4 regions of the Exiguobacterium sp. Helios genome follow, and region 1 is predicted to be linked to each of the others. Evidence: riboswitches for the same ligand, from Rfam matches in the RefSeq annotation. Region 1 holds a riboswitch; each other region holds the start of a gene.
What was found. A riboswitch is a leader RNA that binds a small molecule or an ion and turns the genes downstream of it on or off. The one in region 1 is predicted to bind thiamine pyrophosphate.
Positions count from the first base shown of each region.

Region 2: linked by a shared signal. The riboswitch ahead of thiD (bifunctional hydroxymethylpyrimidine kinase/phosphomethylpyrimidine kinase) and the one ahead of tenA (thiaminase II) in region 1 are both predicted to bind thiamine pyrophosphate.
Region 3: linked by a shared signal. The riboswitch ahead of HNY42_RS09745 (ECF transporter S component) and the one ahead of tenA (thiaminase II) in region 1 are both predicted to bind thiamine pyrophosphate.
Region 4: linked by a shared signal. The riboswitch ahead of HNY42_RS07605 (thiamine phosphate synthase) and the one ahead of tenA (thiaminase II) in region 1 are both predicted to bind thiamine pyrophosphate.

Region 1 covers NZ_CP053557.1:1,217,964-1,222,176, reverse strand. The annotation lists gene HNY42_RS06255 (class I SAM-dependent methyltransferase) at 1-444, opposite strand, end outside; gene HNY42_RS06250 (sporulation protein) at 563-1,336, shown strand; gene tenA (thiaminase II) at 1,404-2,099, opposite strand; TPP riboswitch at 2,173-2,278, opposite strand; gene HNY42_RS06240 (DUF1002 domain-containing protein) at 2,469-3,350, shown strand; gene abc-f (ribosomal protection-like ABC-F family protein) at 3,629-4,213, shown strand, end outside.
Region 2 covers NZ_CP053557.1:815,381-819,593, forward strand. The annotation lists gene HNY42_RS04205 (murein hydrolase activator EnvC family protein) at 1-513, shown strand, start outside; gene HNY42_RS04210 (murein hydrolase activator EnvC family protein) at 721-1,998, shown strand; TPP riboswitch at 2,059-2,169, shown strand; gene thiD (bifunctional hydroxymethylpyrimidine kinase/phosphomethylpyrimidine kinase) at 2,287-3,096, shown strand; gene thiM (hydroxyethylthiazole kinase) at 3,077-3,832, shown strand; gene thiE (thiamine phosphate synthase) at 3,837-4,213, shown strand, end outside.
Region 3 covers NZ_CP053557.1:1,843,771-1,847,983, forward strand. The annotation lists gene HNY42_RS09735 (energy-coupling factor transporter transmembrane component T family protein) at 1-666, opposite strand, end outside; gene HNY42_RS09740 (ABC transporter ATP-binding protein) at 632-2,191, opposite strand; gene HNY42_RS09745 (ECF transporter S component) at 2,188-2,763, opposite strand; TPP riboswitch at 2,869-2,967, opposite strand; gene HNY42_RS09750 (50S ribosomal protein L25/general stress protein Ctc) at 3,059-3,736, opposite strand; gene HNY42_RS09755 (DEAD/DEAH box helicase) at 4,086-4,213, opposite strand, start outside.
Region 4 covers NZ_CP053557.1:1,485,775-1,489,987, reverse strand. The annotation lists gene thiS (sulfur carrier protein ThiS) at 1-155, opposite strand, end outside; gene HNY42_RS07610 (NAD(P)/FAD-dependent oxidoreductase) at 152-1,141, opposite strand; gene HNY42_RS07605 (thiamine phosphate synthase) at 1,138-1,734, opposite strand; TPP riboswitch at 1,825-1,927, opposite strand; gene nagZ (beta-N-acetylhexosaminidase) at 1,987-3,216, opposite strand; gene HNY42_RS07595 (OsmC family protein) at 3,222-3,647, opposite strand; gene HNY42_RS07590 (MFS transporter) at 3,852-4,213, shown strand, end outside.

The DNA.
Region 1 (4,213 bases):
GACCTGTCCTTCTTCCGTCATTACACCAAGACGAATCAAAAACGGTACCGGCACGCCGTCTTCTAACAAATGGCTTTTCTTTCGATTGTGAGACAGTTCGGCCTTTACCGGTTCCTTGCCTGTCGTCTTCAGTGAAACTTTCATTTTCTTCGAGAGTTGGAACTGGACTTCTTCCGTCTCGAAACGGAATAAAAATTGACGAAATTCGTTAAAATAGTCGTCCATTCGCAAAATAAATTCTTCTATACTTAAATTCTCATGCTTAATGATCCGTTCATGTTGAAACTCTAACTGGATTGCATACGTATCTCTAAGTAGAATCGGTTTTAACTTGATTCGACGCAGATCGTTTGATTTTTGGCGCGGACCACTAATCGTCGCGTGTATGAGTGAAGTTGCCTGCAGTTTTTCAGTGAGCAGGTCTTTTAATTGGTCTAGTTCCACGTATCGTCCCGTCCTTTTTTTGTTTGGTCTTTCGAAACTGTAGCAAATTCACCCGCGTTCGACAAGCAAGCAAGCTTTATTTTTAGTCGTCATACTTAATTTAAAGGAGGAACACAACATGTTCAAAAAAATTCTTTCACAAATCGGCATTGGTGCCGCAACGGTCGATACACGACTCGAACAAGATCACTGTGAACCCGGTGGAACGATTCAAGGAGTCGTTCATATTAAGGGCGGTAACGTCGATCAGGAAATCGCCCGGATTTATCTCGCCTTCAATACCCAGTACAAACAAGAAGTCGGGGACAGCACGGCATTCACGACGTTCACACTGGACCGGTTTGCATTAAATGAAGCCCCGTTTACGATTGAAGCAGACGTCGAACGGGAAATACCGTTTACGCTTCAAGTCCCTTTTAATACACCACTTTCCGTCAGCCAATCGAAGTCGTGGATCGAGACGGGTCTTGATATCGCGCAGGCGGTTGACCCTTCTGACCACGATGCTGTCGTCGTCAAAGCGAATGACTACCAATCGGTCATCCTTGAAGCGATGGAAAACCTCGGATTCCGCCTCAAGAAAGCTGATACAGAGAAATTGCCGGGCCGCTTCCGGAAAGATTTGCCGATCGCGCAGGAACTTGAGTATTCTGCCCGCGGTACTCATTATGCTCACAAGCTGGACGAAATCGAAGTTATCCTGTTGCAAGACCGGTTCGGCATCGACATCGTCGTCCAAATCGACCGCCGTGCCCACAGTCTCGGTTCGCTGTTCAGTGAAATGGCAGGAACCGATGAGACGATGACGAAACTTTCATTATCGAACCAGGACTTAACGAATCCGTCACTCGTGAAACAACGTCTCGCCGATTTGATTGAACACCACAGTTGATTGATGTTTTCTATAGAACAAACACCGGATCCGCTTATCGTCGGATCCGGTGTTTGTATTTCCTTCCTTACTTGGATGATGTCATTTCCATCGTCTGTTCGTACTGCCGTTCAAACGTTTCTTCCGCCCAGCCCATCTGCCAAAACATCAATTCGTAATAACAGCTTCTGACGAAATGTTGTTTCATCCGGACGCGTTCTTGTTCACTCGCCTTCTCTGCCAACTCATTTAACCGGTCAATCTGTTCAAAGACCACCCGCTCGAACCATTCGGAACTGTATGTCGCAATCCATTGCTGATAAATCGGTGAAGCCGGTGTCGCTGCCTGTAACTGTTGTCCAATCTCATAGTAAAGCCAGTAACACGGTAAAATCGCAGCGATGGTCTCCCCAAGCGTCCCTTCACTTGCATGGTGCATATGCGAAATATACGCATATGCGGTCGGTGCTGGTTCAAACTCTGCCAGTGTCTTGTCCGAAATCCCAAGCGGTTCAAAAAACGATTGATGCAGACTGAGTTCTGCAGCATAGGTCGACGTCGCATGTTCCGCGAGTTCGGCAATCGTCGCGAAGTCCTGTGCCTTCGACGCGGCCCGCGCCTGAATTTTCGCGAAATGTTTTAAGTAATAGGCATCCTGTAGGACGTAATGGCGAAATTTTGCTTCTGGTAGTGTTCCATCCGCAATCCCTGTCACGAATGGATGGGTAAAGCTGCTGTCCCAATACCGTTTTGCCGCTTGCCGGATTTCTTCACTGAATGTCATGTTGGTTCCCCCTTTTGTAATCAAAAAACGCCACACCTGATGTCAGGCATGACGTGAAAAGACCATAAAAAGAGGATCGTCCACGCCACTTCCCTCCGTAAGTCCAAACTTAATCAGGTTCAAAGGGTCCGAACGTCTCCGTCGTCTCAGTCAGCCTACTGACTCCCCTAGTGGTCGCTATTTGATTTGTTTTGAGTTTATCATGATTTGATGTGGAATTGACCCATTCTCGTCATTTCACTCCATTTTTTTGTACAATGGAACATGACGGAAGGTGGATGACGGCTCGTCCTTGAGACCGATTCTCTTCTGTCGCCGGTCGATTAGACTAAATTTAGTACCTGATACTTAACTTATGGAGGAACTTTTATGAATAAAACCATGACATGGACCGCTTCGGCATTACTTGCTACTACCTTACTGCTACCGACGACCGCATCTGCTGAACAAGTGGTCGACAAAACAATCGTCACCCTTGGCGAATCACTTGGGGCAAAGGATAAATCGTGGGTCTTGTCCCGTCTGAATGCACCGGAAGGCATTACTCCGATTATTGCAACATCTGCGGATGAAGAAAAATATCTCGGGAAAAACATTCCCCAATCACAACGGGGTGGCGGCATGTACTCTTCCGCTAAAATTGAGTTGGCTGAAAAAGGTGATGGATTATCTGTCGCGACCGAAAACATCACCTGGGTCACAAAAGACATGTACCTCAACGCCCTCGTCACAGCGGGTGTAACGGATGCGGACATTACGATCACGTCCCCGTACAAGGTAACCGGAACTTCGGCTTTGACCGGGATCATGAAAGCGTATGATCAAACATCTGCCGAGACCGGCATCAAACTGACGGATGAACGAAAAGACCTTGCCCAGCAAGAACTCTCTGTGACATCCGATGTCGGGAAAACGGTCGGGACGGATAAAGTCGCCGACTTGATGAATGAAATCAAAGCGGAAATCGCGAAACAACAGCCGGAAACGAAGGTCGAGATTGAAAACGTCATCGTCCAAGTCATCCAAAACAATAACATCAATTTATCCGATGCTCAGATGGACCGGTTGACCGGACTGTTTAATCAAATGGAACAAGCGGACCTGAACTGGGGTCAAATCGAGAGTGGTCTAAAAGATGCCGGACAAGATATCCAGGCCTTCGCGACCTCAGAAGAGACAAAAGGATTTTTTGCGAAGTTGTTTGATGGTCTCAGTGCATTCTTCAACTCGATTGCCGGCTTATTTAAATAAAGATTAACGTTTTCTTTTCTGTCAGGCATGGTAAAATAGATGTATTGAATCGGAAAAGGTGGTGTGGAGACATGGGTTTTGCTGCGTGTAAGCATTGGTTGATGGAACAACTGTATCTGTTGCGCGCGATTTTTCATGGAATGGCGTTCTAAGGGACTAGTCTGCCCTTTTTTAACGAACCTCATACCTGAAAAATAAAGCAAAGCGCATCTTCCACGAGTCAAGGAGAGTGCTGTTTGCGCTCTCCTTTTTTTGATGCGCCAGAGAGGACATTTCATATGATGATCTGCGACATCCAACACCTGACAAAACAATTCGGAGGCGACGATATCTTAACGGACGTCTCCCTCTTTATCGAGCACCAAGACCGCATCGGCTTGATCGGCCGAAACGGAAGCGGTAAAACGACGCTCTTACGTTTGATTGCCCGTCTTGATTCCGAAGACAGCGGAACGATTTATCAAAAAAGCGGGCTCTCCATCGGTTATTTGGCACAACTTCCCGTGTTCGACAACGTAATGACGGGGCGTGATGTCCTGTGGACTGCCTTCGCCACGCTTGTCGATTTACAACGCTCCCTGCAACAAATCGAACGGGACATGGCGACAAAAACGGATCAAATCGATCAGTTGCTCGAACGCTACACGCAAGAGACCGAAGCTTTTGAGCGCCAAGGCGGGTATTTGCTGGATTCCAAAATCGACCGGATGATTAACGGCTTGCAGTTGCATGCCCTTTTGGACCGTCCGTTTGAGCAGCTCAGCGGCGGCGAACAGACCAAAATCTGCCTCGGAAGGATGTTGTTGACCGAGCCGGAGTTGTTGATCCTCGACGAACCGACGAACCATCTGGATTTAGACGCC
Region 2 (4,213 bases), 400 kb from region 1:
GCAACTTCAACAAAACAATCTACACCATCTGTGACTGTGCCAAAAGCAGCACCAACACCAGAACCAGAACCAGCGGCACCAACGCCTGCACCATCATCTTCTTCTATGTTTATTCATCCAACAAGTGGATCAATCACACAAGGATATGGTTCAGCAAGCGGTTCGAATGGTTACTCTTTCCACAATGGTATTGATTTCGGCGCTCCAGTCGGTACCCCGATTGTTGCAGCGGCAACAGGGACAGTCATCACTGCATCAAGTGGTGGTCCGTACGGTAATCATGTCATGATTGCACACCAATTAAATGGAAAAACGTATACAACAGTTTACGCGCATATGAGTTCGTTAAATGCACATGCCGGACAACGTGTCAGTCAAGGACAACAAATCGGAGCCCTTGGTAGCACTGGGAACTCAACAGGCCCACACTTACACTTTGAAATTCATGTAGGTGGTTACAGCTACAGTGCTTCAGGACCAGCAAATTCTGTAAATCCAATGTCGATGTTATAATAACAAGAAAAGACGATTGCTGCGGCAGTCGTTTTTTTTATGTTTTTATAAAAACATAAAATGTTATATTACAATAAAACGCTTTCAGTTGAAACACAAATGAAATTTTCCTGAAACTATTACGGTGCTATAATCAATCTCAGACAGAAATACTTTGAATTAAATACTTTTTAAATAAGAAATCATACATAAGCGAGGAAACCAAACATGTTTAAAAAATTGTTTGCAACGGTATTGTTAGGGGCGTTACTTGTATCCACTGTGCCGACTTCTGGTCAAGCTGCAACGATTAAAGAAAAGAAATCTCAAAATGCAACAGAGCAACGTCGCTTGGAAAAAGCCATCAAAAAACAGGAAGCTAAAATATCGGTAGAGCAACGCGAAATCAATAAAATTGATGCGGCCATCAACGAAAATATTTTCAGGATTTCGGAAAAAAACAAGCAGATTAAACAATTGAATCTCCAAATTGAAGATCTTGAGGCGGAAATCGCCCGCTACGAAATCATGCTCACCCGGCAAGAAGAATTGCTGGGGGACCGCTTACGTGTCCTTCAAGAAAATGATGGTAATTCTATAAAATGGGAAGAAGTCATTTTTGGTTCGAAAAACTTGGGTGATTTGTTTAGTCGTGTTATGGCAGGTAAAAAAATTGCCGAACAAGACGATAAAATGATTTCTGCTTATTTGGAAACACAAGAAAAGCTAGCAGAAATGAAAAAAAATCTTATTGCTAAAAAGGCGGAGCGTGTTCAAGAGAAAGAGTCGTTACTCGTCCAAAAGAAACAGTTAAAACAACAGATGAAAGAACGGAGTGCGACCCTGAATAAATTACGTAAAGGGAAAACAAAGTTCACGACTAAACTGTTAAATGCAAAAGAATTACAAGCGACTTTAGAGGCTCAAGAAAGAGCGATTGCGGCAGCAAAAGCAGCAGCGAAAGCAGCAGCAGAAAAAGCGGCCGCTGAAAAAGAAGCAGCTGAACGTGCTGCAAAAGAGGCGGCAAAATCAACGCGTGAGTCAAGCGAAGCAACGGTTCTTCCGACTCCTGTCAGCAGTGTGCCGACAGGATCGGCGAAGTTTATTCGTCCGGCTTCAGGCGGTGTTTCACAAGGTTTTGGACCGGCTAGTGGAGCGAACGGCTATACGTTCCATAATGGTGTCGACTTCAGTGGACCCGTCGGATCATCGATTCGAGCAGCAGCTTCCGGAACAGTCATTACGGCTGGTAGCGGCGGACCTTATGGGAATCATGTCATGATTTCGCATTTCCTTGACGGTCAGGTGTATACAACAGTGTACGGTCATATGAATTCGTTATCGGTTTCGGCAGGTCAGACGGTAACTCAAGGTCAAACGCTTGGTACTCTTGGCAGTACCGGGAATTCGACAGGACCGCATCTACACTTTGAATTGCATATCGGTGGATACCAATACAGTGCGACAGGACCAGCTAACACGGTCAATCCACTTGGATACCTTTAAAAACGAGCTTCGGCTCGTTTTTTTAATGGTGCTGTGATACAGTGAAAAAGAATTTAAATTACGAGCAACTAGGGGAGCTGGAGGAGTCCGGCTGAGAGGAAAACCATTCTGTTTTCGACCCTGTCACCTGAACTGGATAATACCAGCGTAGGAAAGTTGAGATCGAAGACATGAAGACTTCAATCAGTAGAACTGGTTGTTCATGGCGTCGTCTGCTTTTTTACAGCGGACGGCGCTTTTTGTTGTCCGTTTTCTCCTTATTTGCTCCCAGGAAAGTGAGGAATTGGAATGAAACACGTATTGACGATTGCTGGATCCGACTCCGGAGGTGGAGCTGGAATTCAAGCAGATTTAAAAACGTTTTCGGCACTCGGTGTATACGGAATGAGCGTCATCACGGCGATTACGGCACAAAATACGTTAGGTGTTCAAGCGGTCGAGGACGTATCCCTGGAGCTCGTGGAAGCACAGCTGACATCCATCTTTTCCGATATCCGTGTCGATGCGGTCAAGATTGGAATGGTTTCCAATCAAGACACCATCCGAGTGATTGCACAACAACTGGAAAAACATCAACTTCCGGTTGTTCTCGACCCGGTCATGGTCGCGAAAGGGGGTTATAGCTTATTGCAACCGGATGCAGAACATGCCTTGCTCGAACAGCTGTTACCATTGGCTACACTTGTGACTCCGAATATTCCTGAAATCGAGCGGATGATTGGCGGAACGATTCACTCGCTTGCCGATATGAAACAGGCGACGGAAAAACTGGCTGAAAAACGGACGGGTGCTATTTTGCTCAAGGGCGGACATTTGGAGGGACGGGACGCTACTGACCTTTTATATACAGACGGGCGATATGTCGTCTTTGAACAAGAACGGATCGAGTCCCGTCATACCCATGGTACAGGCTGTACATTATCTGCTGCCATCGCTTCCTATCTTGCACTCGGTCTTTCAGTGGAAGACAGCATCCGTTATGCAAAACGTTATGTGACGGAAGCCATTCGCCACGGCTTTGCGCTCGGACGCGGTGTTGGTCCGACGCATCATTTTCATGAACTCTGGAGGGATACACATGTTACGACGCATCCATGATAAAAAACCGTTGATTCATCATTTAACGAATACTGTAACCATTAATGACTGCGCCAATATGACACTGGCACTTGGTGGCTCTCCTGTGATGGCAGATGATCTGCTGGAAGTGGAAGAAATGGTCAGGCACGCAGATGCCGTCGTAATCAATACAGGGACGATCAATCCGGACATGCGCCAAGCCCAACTTTTAGCAGGAAAAACGGCTAACCGATTGGGGAAACCGGTCATTTTGGATCCGGTAGGCGCAGGAGCGACGACATTAAGAACAGATTTTATGAAGCAGTTAATGGATGAAATCACCTTTACGGTCATCAAAGGAAATGCATCGGAAATCAAGACATTGCTCGGACAGGCCGCTCGAACGAAAGGAGTGGATGTTGCCGAAGGAGAATCCCTGGATTTTCAAAGTGTCCATACCTTTGCAGGTGAAACGAAACAACTCATCGTCGTAACGGGTCCGATTGATTTTGTGACAGATGGAAATCGCCAGTATCATCTGGATGTCGGGACGAAACGTCTTGGCCAAGTCACGGGAACGGGATGTATGACCGCTTCTTTGATTGCGACGTTTTTAGGAGCAGGATACGATCGTTTTGAGGCAGCCGTATTTGGGACGTATGCTATGGGAAAAGCAGGGGAGTCGGCTGAGGATTCTCCCGGTATCGGAGGTTTTCGAACCGGGCTGTTCGATGCAGTGAGTTTGATGACAGAAAAAAGTTTGCCGGAGGTATAAATGAATGGACACTGAATATTTGATTTATGCCGTGACCGATCGACGCTTGCATCCACATCTTTCCCTGGCAGACGCCGTCGAAGCATCGATTAAAGGAGGCGCAACGGTTGTTCAATTACGGGAAAAAGACAGTTCCGGTAAAACTTTTCTGGAATCAGCCATTGCATTAAAAGATCTCACCGCACGTTACGATATTCCGTTCATTATCAATGATCGGATTGATATCGCTTTGCTGGTCGATGCCGGTTTGCATATCGGTCAAGATGATATTCCCTTAATTGAAGCGCGCCGTTTGTTACCGGAAGCGACGATTGGTGTTTCTGTTTCAACAGTGGAACAAGCTGTTGCAGCAGAACGGGAAGGCGCAGATTATTTAGGGGT
Region 3 (4,213 bases), 630 kb from region 1:
CCCTCGTGTTACGACCGGCTCGACATAATAGGTCCGATTGACCCGAAACTGACGGGCTTCCATCGCAATCGCAATCTGTTCCGAGCGGAGGATACTGGTCGTAAACAACGGCAGACTGATGTCAAAAAACGTTTGCCACGGCCAAAGTGACCGTTGTTGCCGGACACGACGCGCTTGACGGATCGTTCGAATCGACTGCCGAAAGATCGGAATGAAGCGGAGACCGGCTAAAAATCCATAGGCCAGGCGAACCGGCAGACGACATTGATGAATCAGACTCATGACGAACCGTGTCGCGTCCGTTGTTGCAACGAACGTTACACTCAACAGGACGAAGGCGAGCATCCGCGTCGCGACCAACCAGGCATGTGCAAGACTCTCTTCCGTGATCCGGAACCAGCCGAATGCCCACAATTCCGTTTCACCTTTTCCGAACGCGGCCATCATCCAAAACGTCAACAGAAACAACACACCATAAGGGACGAGACGAATGAGAAGCGTTGACAGCTGCCAGCCGGAGCAACATACGCCGACGGCGGAAAGGATGAGCAGTGCAAACGTCACTTCTAAACGGGATGTCGAAATCAGCAACAGCATGACATAGACCAGGGTCGCCAGTTTGACGGAAGGATTAATTTGAGCGAGCCATGAGTGGTTTTCCTGCATGACGGATCCCCTCCTTTTGTTGCTGATACTGATAGGACACCGGACGAATCAGCTGATTGTCGTGTAAAATCTTGGTTTCCTGAAACAATTCCTCCGGTGAACCGTCAAATTGAATGTTTCCCGAACCGAGGACGAGCACCCGGTCTGCCTGTTGGTACACCAGCTCCATATCATGCGTCACCATGATGAGCGTCGTCCCGGCTGCACGGGCTTGCCGCAAGACTTCAATCAGTTGTGCCGTCGTCTCGGCATCCTGTCCGAAAGTCGGCTCGTCCAGCAACAAGACAGCTTTTCGCTCAAGCAGCATTGTCGCGACGCTCAAACGCCGTTTTTGACCAAGACTGAGTGCGAGCGGCGACTGACCCGCGACGTCCGCCAAGCGATAGTACTGTAAGGCATCATCCATCTGACCGGACGACGGTGAGGTACAACTGATCGTCAGTTCGTCAAGAACCGTCTGTTTGAGAAACTGAAACTCAGGTTGCTGAAACACAAAGCCGACCTGCCGGTAAAATGTCCGGTCCCGCCATTTCTTCAACGCTGTCTGAAACAACTGAATCGTTCCGCCTTGCGCCGGTAACAGTTTGGCCAGCGTTTCGAGCAGGGTACTTTTGCCGGCTCCATTGCGTCCGACAAGCATGATCCATTCTCCGGCGTGGGCGGTCAGCGAGATCCGCTGGAGAACCGTCTGCTTTCCGTGCCGGACGGTCACGTCAACAAGTTCAAATGTCGGTTCGGTTGAAACGGGTTCGCGGACAGGGGGACGATCGAGTGCCCATTCTGCCGCGACCTCGGCCGGTATCGTTTCGAATGTATACGGGTAAAGGCGCGGTGTCGCAATCCCGAGTTCAGTCAAAACGGTCCGGCGTTCTGAAAAAATATCCCGCGGCGGTCCGTCAAGACGGATCCGTCCGGTTTGAAAGACCAGCACCCGGTCCGCAAACGTCACACACTGCTCCAGTTGGTGTTCAATCAGCACCAGCGTCACGTTCGGATCGTGGTGCAATTCCTCAATCAGCTCCATCATCAAACGTTGACCATGCGGATCAAGTTGCGCCGTCGGTTCGTCGAGCAACAGGATGTCCGGTTCGAGTGCCAATACACAGGCTAGAGCAAGCCGTTGTTTCATCCCGCCGGACAGCTCGGCAATCGGCGTCGTCAAGGCGAGGTCAAGTCCGACCCGTGCCAAGACACCTTTAATCCGCTCATCCATTTCAAATCGGGAGATGCTTCGGTTTTCCAGACTAAAGGCCATTTCGGCACCGACCGTCTGCATGCAAAACTGATCGTCCGGCTGTTGGAATAACATCCCGACCGTTCCCTCGGTCAACCAGTGACCGCTGACATCGGCTTCAATCGTCTCCGGCAACAGACCGGCGAGGACATGTAAAAAGGTCGTCTTTCCACTGCCGCTTGGACCGACGAGCAACGTCGTTTCTCCTTTATCAATCGTAACCGACAAATCCTGTAAGACCGGGTGATCCTGATCCGGATAGCGGACTGTCAGGTGCTCGCACTGCATCATACGGCACGTTGCTTTCGTTGTCGTCCGATCGCATACCCATTCAGTGTCCCTGCCTTAACGAGCGCATCGACGATGATTTTTGCGAGTAAGCCGCCGAGCAGAGCACCGCTGACAAGTTGTAAGGAAAACGTCAACAGGAGAGTCGTCGTCGTATAGTAGGCAAATCCGTTCACGATGAGGCTGTAGACCATACTTCCGACGGCAGCGAAGACACCGGACAACATCAAGGTAAACGTATTGAATTTCCGGTATCCGAACACGGCAAAGGCAATCTCGGCCCCGATCCCCTGTGCGAATCCAATCAACAGTGCCGATAAGCCGAAGTGACTCCCTGTAAACAATTCGACGGCAGCGGCGACGACTTCCGCAATCAATGCCGCGCCTGGTTTTTGAATGATGTAGGCGACAAGGGGACTGGCGATGACCCAGATGCCGAACATCCAGTTTGATCCGACCGGTCCGAAGATGGCCGAGATTGGTAACCATAACGTCGACCACCCTAAGTAGAGGACACCACACGCGACGGCGAGCATCATCATGACGATGATTTCTTTCATTTTCCAACTGTTCATAATCACTTCTCCTTTGAATGCACACCCACAAAGAAACCACAAAAAAGACCGCCCTCTATGAAAAGAGAGCGGTCGTGTAACCTGCAAGATGCAGAAAAAGAGCACGAGGATTCCGCTCCACTTTCCTACGCTAGTATGAACTAGATCAGGTTCAAAGGGTCCGAAGTGAATCGTCTCAGCCAAATGGCTCCCCTAGTGGATGTGTTAATGATGTGTACCTTCTTCACTGTACGGCTGTCGACCGGACTTGTCAATATGCATAAAAAAACCTCCCACGAGGGGAGGAGAGAAAAGATTACTCTTTATCTTCTTTGTTTTCTTCAGCTTGCTCTTCAGAAGTTTGTTCTGAATCGTCTGTCGCTGTATCCGCATCAGCTGCTTGTGCCTCAGCTTCTGCTTCTTCGATTTCTTCAAGTTCAGCTTCAAGTGTCGATTCAACGACCGCTGCGACTTGGATGTCACCTTCTGTGACGACACGGAAATCTTTTTCTTCCGGAAGATCAGCTACTGTGATTGAATCTCCGATTGCAAGATCCGTCACGTCGACTTCGATGCGTTCCGGTAATTTATCTGGTGTTGCGGCAACTGTTACTTTAAAGAGTGTTTGTGAAAGGAATCCGCCAAGTTTCGCACCGGCTGCTTCGCCGACGAGGACGATATCCGTTTCGACTTCTGTTTCTTCATCCATTTTAACAGCGATGAATTCAACGTGTTTGATGGTTGGTGTAAAGATATCCATATCGAGCTTGTTGATCAACGTGTTGACCTTTTTACCGCCGATTTGAAGAGCAACTAAGACGTTTTCGCCGTGATCACGGACAACCTTGACCAATTCTTTTTCGTCGAATGAAATCGGTGTGCTTTCCACTTTGTAGCCATACACGACACCAAGAGCTTTTCCTTCATGACGTAATTGCTTTCTAAGTGAGCGTGGGCGTACTTCGCGTTCTTCTACTTTTAATGTTACTGACATGTTCATTTCCCCCTTGAATTTGGTATAGCCCTCAAAAGGTAATGAATGTAGGAGTGGAACAATAGGTTCCAACAGAAATTCATGCGCTAAATGCTAGTTCAACTGGATTTCATTCAGAAATGAAAAACGAAGTGAGTAAGTAGCATTTCTCTCCCAGGTCATTACGCTGATATTGAGAAACAATAATTGAAAAGCGACCGTGTTGTACGGTGCTAATGTAGATATACCCCTGTCTTTCAAAAGTTAAAACCTTTTTTCTGAATTTGATTGTCGAAAGACCTTCAAACCTGTTGATAGACAACGGATTGAAGGTCTTTCATTTTTTTAAGATTTTCTTTGATTTGTATGGTTAATCACCTGATGAATCGATAAAAGAGGGGGAATCAAGCAGACGGACGAGTTCACGAATCGTTAAAATATCCGGTTTCTGATCCGATAAGACGGCATCAATCATCGTCGCTTTTCGATCTTGTAATT
Region 4 (4,213 bases), 270 kb from region 1:
ACGTCCGTATCCGGATAGCTCGACCGGTCGATGATTTGATGATTCTGCTCGATGATGACGACTTGTCCCTGAATCTCCAGTTTTTCTAACAAGTCGTGTAACGTCTTGATTTCCTCTGTCAAAGCATAGTTTTTCCCATTCAATCGGATAGTCATCTGCTTTCCTCCTGTCGTCGGCTGTTAAAACCATCCAGTGTCACTCTTGGCGTTTGCCCCATGAGACAATCGGCCAAGACGTTGGCCGTCGCAGGGGCCAGTAAGATGCCATGCCGGTGATGGCCTGACGCGACGAACAACCCATCGATTCCGTCCACTGCTCCGAGATACGGCAGACCGTCCCCGGTTTGCGGTCGAACACCGGACCAAGCTTCCACGAACACGGCCTCTGCAAGCGGCGGATAGAGCTTTACTGCTGCATTCAATAACAAACGAATACTGTTCAGACTGACGGTCGTTGATTCATCACCAACCCGTTCCGTCGCCCCGATGATGATCCGTCCGTCTGCTTTCGGGACTAAATAGACCGCATCACCAAACAGCGTCCGATTGAGTTGTCCGGTCGTCAGCCGGACAGACAGACACTCGCCCTTGACCGGAAGTGTGTTAATCGTCACTCCGACCGTCTGTAACAATTCTTCCGATCCGCGACCACCGGCGACAATAATTTGTCTGCCCGCCCGTAGCCCCCGGTTCGTCTCGGCGCCGGTCACCGTTTGTCCGTCCCGTACGAGACGTGCTACGACCGTTGCCTCTTCGATTCCCCCGCCCCGTCGTTCGATCGCACTGCGTAATGCTTGTGCAAGCAACCGCGGATCAACCTGTCCGACCGAATCAAACGTCCGCCAGTGATGTGCCTGTTGCATATGAAACGGTTGTTCCAGATACCCGCTTCCGAGACCGGTCTCGTCAAACAATTGTTGCACGAATTCCGGATACAGCGTCCGGCTCAGCCGGGCCAGTTCATGTAACGGTGCCAGCAATTCTTCATCTGTCGCGAGCATTCCCGCTGCTGCTTGCGTCGCTCCCTGACCGACAGTTGACTGTTCAAGCAAATGAACGGTTTTCCCGCGCTGCAGGAGCTCATAGCCGAGCGTCAAACCAATGATGCCGGCTCCGATGATTAAAACATCCGGGCGTGTCATCGTTGCATCACCGCCCGGAACCGGTTGGCTGCTTCGACCGGAGACGCCTGACCGAGAATGCCCGACAAGACGGCCCCGCCTGCGCAGCCGGTCGCCAGGATATCCGGCAGATTGTCCGGTGTAATGCCACCAATTGCAATGACAGGAATCGATGTCCAGTCGACAACTTGTTTCAAGGCGTCGAGTCCCCGGGGCGGTACACCCGGTTTTGATCCCGTCTCAAAAATATGGCCATACAGGACGTAATCAGCACCGGCTTGTTCCGCCGCTATCGCTTCCGTTAACGAGTGAACCGATTGACCGATCACCAGTTCCGGAAAACGGTGACGGACGAGGTCGACCGGAATGCTGCGTGTTGTCAGCTGAACTCCGGTGCCGGTGACGACTGCCACGTCCAGCCGGTCATGGACAATTAATTGCTCTGCCTTTACGCCTCGTCGCACGAGTGTTTCGATGCACACGACCAGTTCCTTCGCTGACCATAACGGCTCCCGCAGATGAATCCGGTCGACGGATAGTGCGAGTTTCGGCAACAGCTGTTCGAGTATGTCCGGACGCCGCTTGCCGGTTGTCATCAGATGTAACTGGCTCATCATTTCCCCCTTTCCACACGAAAAAGGACCACCCCATGAACTGATGGAGTGGTCCTACAAAAAAGGGCGACAGTTGTCGCATCCTCTATGAATGATCGGAATCCACTTCCCTCCGCTAGTACGAACTAGATCAGGTTCAAAGGGTCCGGATACTTCCGTCTCAGTCTGCTGCGAGACTCCCCTAGTGTAGATATTGATTTGTGTGGTACGCCTGTAGTTTACCACGGGTAGTCCGATTTGTTCTACCCTTGATTAGTGTCGTATGTCCGATTCGAGCGCTTTGACCTGCTCGATTAGCTTTTCATACGCGTCGACGCGTTTCGTTTCCGACAAGTCATACGTTTGTTTTAAGCGTAATACCCTCATGACTTTCTGATCAAGGTCTGCTCTCGACAATTTACCTTGTTTGATCCGTGTCATGATTTCCTTGTGAACAGACGCGTATGCGCCGGGCGATGAGAACATCGCCATATCCGCACCATTTTCGAGGGCAAGACTTGCCGCCTGGGCAAGTCCGTACCGTTCTGTGATGGCTCCCATGACCAAATCGTCCGTGATGATGACACCGTCAAACTTCAGCTCATCCCGTAACACCCCGGTCATGACGGGTTTCGACAACGAAGACGGACGGGTTTTGTCGAGTGCCGGAAACAGGATATGCGCGACCATGACCATCTCGGCCCCTTCCTGAATCGCCCGTTTGAACGGGACCAGCTCCGTCTGCTCGAGTTCCGCTTTCGTCGCATCGACCCGCGGTAGACCGACATGTGAGTCGACGGTCGTATCCCCGTGTCCCGGAAAATGTTTGACGACCGGAACGATGTCTTCTTCTTTCATGCCCTGCATCAATGGCACACCAAGCCGGGCGACTTGTTGCGGATCCGCACTGAGCGCCCGGTCGCCGATGATTGGATTCGCCGGATTACTGTTCACATCAAGGACCGGTGCGAAATCCATATTAAAGCCGTAAAAACGGGAAATCGAACCAAGTGTCTGTCCGACTTCCTTCATCAATGCCGGATCATTTTTATGACCAAACGAGAGGCTCGGTGGTAATTTGAGCTGTGCGTCCGGGACCCGGCTGACCCGTCCGCCTTCCTCGTCAAAGCCAAGGAACGCTTTTGAATCAGCGGTTTGCGCCTTGGCAATCGCTGTTGTAAAGGTTTTCAGTTGATCGGTTGAAGTGATATTGCCACCAAGCAGCAGGACACCACCGAGCGCATGGTCCTGCAATAATTGACGATCCGCTTGTGTCAAAGCTGTTCCCGTTACCCCGATATACAGCAACTGATCGACTTTTTCCGCCGTCGACATGTTCGAAACGGTTTGCTTGAGTTGTTTCTCTGCCCGTTCAGCAGCAGAAGGTCGATCCGGCTGCGGCGGCTTTGTTTTCTTTGCCGGCTTCGGTTGCGGGTCAGCGGGTTGTACGGGCTCGTCAGCACAACCGGCAAGGAGGACGCTTGCCAACAGAACAGGGACCATCCGTTTCAAATCGGTTCCTCGTTCCGGACGCCGTTGATCGAGTAATAAACTTCAATCTCCGCGTTCAGCGATTGCGAGACCGAGCAGTATTTGTCTTTTGATAAGGCAATCGCCCGGCGGACTTTATCGTCCGGTAAATCACCTTCGAGCCGGTAATGAATCGAGATCGTCGTGAAACGCCGGGGATGATCATCCGCCCGTTCGCCTTCGATATCCATTTCAAATGACGTCAGCGTCAAGCGCATCTTTTCTAAAATCGAGACGATATCGATGCCGGTACAGCCGGCAACGGCATGAAGCAAGAGCTCCGTCGGCCGGGGTGCCTGATTGTCCCCACCGTTTTCCGGAGCTGCATCCATCGCTAAGTGATGTCCGGATTCGGTTTCCCCGCTGAAGCCCATCTTTTGATTCCAAGTGACTGTTGCTTGCATCAAGATCACGTCCTTTTCTGATTTAGGTGATGTTTCCTACTCTGTTAGTATACCCGAATCAATGACAAGTGAAATTGACTGTCTATTCACAATAATGCTTCTTTTTCCGGGTCAGGTAAATCCGGTTTCCGCCCTTCTTAAATCATGCTATTCTGATAAACGATAGTTTTTTTGCGCACAGGCGCCAGAAGTGGGGAATTGTATATGTCATCATCATCGACTCGTTTGAGTCAAGCCGACTGGCTGTTAATCGCGACGTTATCCATGTTGACTTTTGTCCTTGGAACAAGCGAATTCGTCATCGTCGGTATTTTATCTGAAATTGCGGACGGTCTGAACATCACAATTGCGAAAGCCGGCACGCTCGTCTCCGCCTTTGCGATCGCCTTCGCCATCGGAACACCGATTACGATGTCCTTGACCGGACACCTTGAGCGGCGGAAGTTAATGCTCAGTCTGATTTTTGTCTGGATTATTCTGAATATCTGCAGCGGGATCGCACCGAATTATGAACTGTTGCTGTTGTCTCGGATCGTGACGGCTGTTCTGACGGGTGTCCTGATTTC